One region of the Streptococcus sp. HMSC073D05 genome, then DNA from elsewhere that is predicted to be linked to it. Evidence: predicted binding sites of a transcription regulator. Region 1 holds the regulator's gene; the other holds the start of a gene.

Region 1 (3,130 bases):
CAGCGACTTACCGTACGATTGTAAAAGGAAATTTGGAAACCTCTGTTGACTATGACAAGGCTCCAAAAGACATCCTGGATTCATTCAGCAAGTCTTATAATCAAATGCAACTTTAAGAAAATAAAGCCCGAGACAGAAATGTCTGGGCTTTTTCTATGTAGGAAGCTAGGAGAAATTCTTGTAAAATTGTAAGAGATTGGTAATATAATGTAAGGAACTTGTCATAATATTAAGGGAAAATCAGTATATAATAAAGGGGAAAGAGTATGATAAGGAGGTAGAATAGTGACAAAAGAGCGAATTTATCATCTCTTGCATCATTTCTATAATCTCTTAGTAAACGATTTTCCACGAAATGGTTTAATTACGAAAGGAATCTATGAAGTAGAGCAGGTCTACCAAGCTTTAGAGGCCATTCCTCAGAGCCAGGAGTACTTGATTCGCTGTGAAATTCAACAGTTTTTAAAAGAGCTTGAACAAGTTCAAACAGGTTACCAGATCCGCTTTAATAAAGATGAAGTCTTAGTGTTAGATGATTTGAAGGAAGAAATCGCCTGTAAATAATGCAAGGTCGTCGTTTTCTCTATTTATTACGAATTAATAAGTGAGGAGGAAATTATGTACGACATATCATTTATTGAACCATCTTTGCTTCCTAGAGAACGTTTGGTTTCTGAAGGGGTAGATAAGCTGAGTCATCAAGAATTGCTATCCATTCTCTTACGGACAGGTAATAAGAAAAAAAGCGTTTATGAGATTGCACAAGGTCTTTTGAGTTCGGTTAATAGTTTAAAGGAGTTAAGTCAATTAACCCTAGAGGAGCTACAGGAAATCTCAGGTATTGGCCGGGTGAAGGCCATCGAACTTCAGGCTGTGATTGAGTTTGGACGAAGGATTCATAAAGACGAATTGATGAGTTCTGAACAGATCATGAGCAGCCAGAAATTGGCCCATAAAATTCAACAGGAAATCGGCCATAAGAAACAGGAGCACCTGGTTGCCCTCTATTTAAATACGCAGAATGAAATTATTCATCAGCAGACCATTTTTATTGGAACCGTGAATCGAAGTATTGCGGAGCCACGTGAAATCCTGCATTATGCACTGAAGCACATGGCAACCTCTATCATCTTGGCTCACAATCATCCATCTGGTGCCGTATTTCCCAGTAAAAATGATGATGAAGTAACGCAACGAGTTTTAGAGGCCTGTGAAGTGATGGGTTTAACCCTATTGGATCACTTGATTGTATCTGAAGAAAACTATTATAGTTACCGTGAAGAGACAGATTATTTGGTATAAAAAAGAGAGTGGGACAGAAATCAGTAATTCGTTAGAATTCGATTTCTTTGTCCCGCCTCCGCACAGTTGAGTAGGGCTGTAAAAGCTGATGAAATCAGCGTAGTAGAGCCCACTCAACCACTGCATCTTGCTCGATAATCCAAGACAATTGAGAGGCTAGGACTTTTGTCCCAGCCTCTTTTCTTGTTAATGTATAAATCTTTATTCTTCGTTTTTTCGCATGAAATAAAGGAGTGTTTGCAATTCACTGGTGAGATCGACATATTGGACGACGACGTCTTTAGGAACTGTCAGATGGACCGGAGAAAAGCTTAGAATTCCTTTGACACCGGCATCTACTAAAAGACTAGCCACTTCCTGCGCTTTAATACTTGGGACAGTTAAAATTGCTGTTTGAATGCCTTCTTTTTTGAGATTCTCTTTGATCGTAGAAATCCCATAAATGGGGATCCCATCCTTACTTTTGGTATTAATCAGTTCATGATCATCTACATCAAAAGCCATGACAATTTTCATCTTATTGCGTTCATGGAAGCGATAGTTGAGGAGCGCACTTCCCATATTTCCGATCCCCACAATAGCGACATTGGTAATAGCATTATCATTTAAGAGATCCGCAAAGAAGTTCATCAGTTTTTTTACGTCATAACCAAATCCCCGTCTTCCTAATTCACCAAAATAAGAAAAATCTCGGCGAACGGTAGCAGAGTCAATCCCAATTGCATCAGCAATTTGCTTGGAATTGGCGCGCTCTATTTTTTCAGAGTTAAAGCGTTTAAAAATGCGGTAGTAGAGCGATAAGCGTTTTGCTGTTGCGCGTGGAATTGGAGTATTTTTATCATGTTTCACAATATCACAACCTTTCCCTCTTATTGTATAGGAAGATTGTGAAAAAATCAACTATCTAAAGCGGTTTTTAAAAAATATTTTTGTCTAAAGAAAAAGCTGATGGCGATGGAGAGTTCCATCAGCATCAGCTTAGTTTTCAGCTTGTTCTACCTTTTTCAAAAAAGCATAAAGTCCATCGACTCGTCCTGTATAGGGGAGCTTTTCCCCCTTGTATTCAATGGATACGATTGAGTAAGAGTCAGGCAAGGTTACACAGCCTGAAAAAGCTAGGATACAGGCTGCAAGGTCAGGATAAGTAGTCGTTCGTTCTACTTGGTAAGCATCGATATAAGTTAGGGTTACCATATTAGGCCTCTGTTTTGTTGAAAATTTCTCTTTCGACAAGACTATCCATTAAGAAATAGAATTTTTGTTGGATAATGTCATTTTCTGGATTTTTAAAGATATTAACCAGGCGAAGTCCAGACTTGTCTGTAATATTGATCTTAAAACCTGTCAAATCTTTATTGAAAATAATTTTAAGTAGGAAGCCTTCGCCGCTATTTGGAACGGCTTCGAGCAAACGATTTAACTCGTAATTTCCAACTTTGGTAACAGCGAATGTATTGTCACGTAAGGTATATTTTTTAACATTTGGGTGTAGACTATAGGTATATTTGCAGTCTTTCAATGAAACACTTGTTTCAAAAGCCATATTGTTCTCCTATGATAAAATTTCTTTAAGTTTTGAGAGGAAGTCTTGAATCTCCTCTACGGTATTGAGTTCTGAAAAACTAATTCGAAGGGATTCTTTTAGGCGTGAGCTATCTTTTCCATAGAGCGCCTCAAGGACATGGCTGGGTTGAACTGTACCAGCGGTACAAGCAGAACCTGTAGAGACAGAAATTCCAGCAAGATCGAGTCGCATCAGTAAAACGTCATTTTGGACACCTGGAAAGCCAAGATTCCAAACAAATGGAAGATGATCTTCATTCGCATT
Region 2 (3,130 bases), on a different contig from region 1:
TCATACCTGGAGTTTGGCCCTAGAAGTGCATTACTATGTGCTCTGGGCACTTTTGGCATGGTTCTTGGCTAAGCGGGCTAAGACGGTTGGGAAATACCGAGGTATGCTCTTCCTGGCATCCAGCGGGCTCTTTCTCTTCCCCTTCTTGTCCATGTTCATCCGTGCCTTTCTGACAGCCAATTTCTCTACCATCTATTTTTCTAGCTTCACTCACATCTTCCCCTTCTTTGCAGGATCATGCCTAGCAACGGTGACAGGGATTGCCAATGTCAGCCCGAACTTTACAAAGCTGGTGCAGTCTTGGAGCATGAAAAAGACCTTATCGGTCTTGGGTGGAAGCTTTGCCTTCTTGTTTGTGCTCAGTCTTTTCTTGCCATTTGATAGCTTGTGGACCTATCTGTTTGGCTTTTTAGCAGCGACAATCGCAGCTTGTGCCATGATTCTGTCGGCCCGCATTCTCCATGAGAAGACGCCAGATAAAAAAGAACCAGCCATCCTCAATTTCTTGGCAGATACCAGTTATGGTGTCTATCTTTTCCACTGGCCTTTCTTTATCATCTTCTCTCAACATTTGGGAAATATGATGGCAGCCCTTGTGACGACGATCGTTTCCTTGATTCTAACGGCTCTGTCCTTCTATATTTTGGAGCCAACCATTGCAGGCAAGGAACCTCGGGTCTTTGGTATGAAGATGGATCTCAGTTTTTTGACCAAGCCGATCTTTTACCTCATGATTCCACTGGCTCTCTTGATGGTCGGAATCTCCGCCTTTGCACCAACCGTCGGAGCTTTTGATGAGAGTTTGGTGGTGAGTGGGCTCAATCAAGCAGACAGCAAAATGCAGGTTACACGGACGCAGGTGGACAATGCAACTGCAACAGACTATAACGTCTCAAATGGTGTGACCATGATTGGTGATTCGGTTAACTTGCGAGCGCAGGACTACCTAACCAAAGCGATCCCGGGCATCCAGATCGATGCAGTGGTGAGCCGTCAGTTGGAAAATGGAATGAAGGTCTTTGAGACCGATATCTCCAATAAAGTTCTCCTAAAAAATGTAGTCATTGCTCTAGGAACTAATACCGTGAGCAACTACAAAGAGTTGCTGGATCAGTACGTTGAAAAACTTCCAAAAGGCCGTCGCTTGATCCTTGTGACACCATATGATGGTCGATATGCCAACGATCAGTCCAGTGAATCGGTTCAAACCCGACTTTATGAGTTGGAACTAGCTAAGAAATACGACTATATCACCATTGCGGACTGGTACCAAGTAGCAATTGAAAATCCAAATATTTGGGTGGGAACAGACTCTGTTCACTTCAATATGGAAACCAATGGTGGAGAACTCTATGCTCTAACAGTCAAAGAAGCTCTTGACAAGGCTGAAAAAGGTCCAGTTAAGAAGTAAAAATGCTTCTCTGAAACTGAAACAAAACAAATCCTAACAAAATAAAACAAAAAGCAACTTTTTACTTGTAAAAAGCTGCTTTTTTTAGTAAGATTAAGAAAACGCTTACAAAAATCAATTGAAAATATCACTTTGTGAAGAAAAAATTTTTTTAATTATTTTTTCACAATTTTGCTAGATAATTGCTTTCACAGCAATAGGATTGATAAAATTTTTACAAACTTCAAAAAAATCTTTGTGAAAGTTGCTTGGAAGTGTTTACAAAAATCTCAAAATAGAGTACAATTATATTGTGAAATAATTAACAAATCGAAATTTCTTACACTATTCTTGAAAATTTCCGAAAACATGAAAAAGTTCTAGAAAAGGATAAGGGTTTCAAACATTGGAGGAAAGCATCAAATGGCTGATAAAAAAACTCTCTCACCTGAAGAAAAGAAACTCGCTGCTGAAAAGCATGTAGACGAGTTGGTGCAAAAAGCGCTTGTGGCGCTTGAAGAGATGCGCAAATTGAACCAGGAGCAAGTGGACTACATTGTAGCGAAAGCATCTGTGGCTGCTCTTGACGCACACGGTGAGCTCGCTCTTCATGCTTATGAAGAAACTGGTCGTGGTGTCTTTGAAGACAAGGCGACTAAGAACTTGTTCGCTTGTGAACACGTAGTAAATAACATGCGTCACACCAAAACAGTTGGTGTCATTTCAGAAGATGACGTCACTGGTTTAACTTTGATTGCTGAGCCAGTCGGTGTTGTCTGCGGGATCACACCTACAACCAACCCTACTTCAACAGCAATCTTTAAAGCATTGATTTCCTTGAAGACACGGAACCCTATCGTCTTTGCCTTCCACCCATCTGCTCAAGAATCATCTGCTCATGCGGCACAAATCGTACGCGATGCGGCAATTGCAGCTGGAGCACCTGAGAACTGTGTGCAATGGATTACCCAACCTTCTATGGAAGCAACCAGTGCCCTTATGAACCATGAAGGAGTTGCTACGATCCTTGCGACCGGTGGGAATGCCATGGTTAAAGCGGCATACTCATGTGGGAAACCAGCTCTTGGGGTAGGTGCCGGAAACGTACCTGCTTATGTTGAAAAATCAGCTAACATCCGCCAAGCAGCACACGATATCGTCATGTCTAAATCATTTGACAACGGAATGGTCTGTGCGTCTGAACAAGCGGTCATCATCGATAAAGAAATCTACGATGAGTTTGTTGAAGAATTCAAATCTTACCACACTTACTTTGTCAACAAAAAAGAAAAAGCCCTTCTTGAAGAGTTCTGCTTCGGCGTAAAAGCCAACAGCAAGAACTGTGCAGGTGCGAAATTGAATGCGGACATCGTTGGGAAACCAGCAGCATGGATCGCTGAACAAGCTGGCTTCTCTGTACCGGAAGGAACCAATATCCTTGCGGCAGAATGTAAAGAAGTTGGCGAAAAAGAACCGTTGACTCGTGAAAAATTGTCACCAGTCATCGCTGTTTTGAAATCTGAAAGCCGTGAAGACGGAATTAACAAAGCTCGCCAAATGGTTGAATTCAACGGTCTTGGTCACTCAGCAGCCATCCATACTGCTGATGAAGAATTGACCAAAGAATTTGGTAAAGCAGTCAAAGCTATTCGTGTTATCTGCAACTCTCCTTCGACTTTCGGTGGTATCGGGGATGTTTACAATGCCTTCTTGCCATCATTGACACTTGGATGTGGTTCT

Evidence for each region. Region 1 encodes Rex, which represses fermentation and respiration genes when NADH is low (regulators of the CRP and FNR family bind a similar motif). Its sites were predicted from a motif close to TTGTGAANTANTTCACAA; they were not measured.
Region 2: the regulator Rex is predicted to act here: its motif matches at 1,702-1,719, upstream of adhE (bifunctional acetaldehyde-CoA/alcohol dehydrogenase).

Annotation. Positions count from the first base shown of each region.
Region 1 covers NZ_KV807489.1:86,758-89,887, reverse strand. Annotated here, with positions in the region: gene HMPREF2832_RS03810 (class A sortase) at 1-116, shown strand, start outside; gene HMPREF2832_RS03805 (hypothetical protein) at 286-564, shown strand; gene radC (RadC family protein) at 619-1,302, shown strand; gene HMPREF2832_RS03795 (redox-sensing transcriptional repressor Rex) at 1,504-2,151, opposite strand; gene HMPREF2832_RS03790 (DUF4649 family protein) at 2,281-2,496, opposite strand; gene HMPREF2832_RS03785 (DUF1831 domain-containing protein) at 2,498-2,845, opposite strand; gene HMPREF2832_RS03780 (cysteine desulfurase family protein) at 2,855-3,130, opposite strand, start outside.
Region 2 covers NZ_KV807478.1:37,197-40,326, forward strand. Annotated here, with positions in the region: gene HMPREF2832_RS00195 (acyltransferase family protein) at 1-1,411, shown strand, start outside; gene adhE (bifunctional acetaldehyde-CoA/alcohol dehydrogenase) at 1,814-3,130, shown strand, end outside.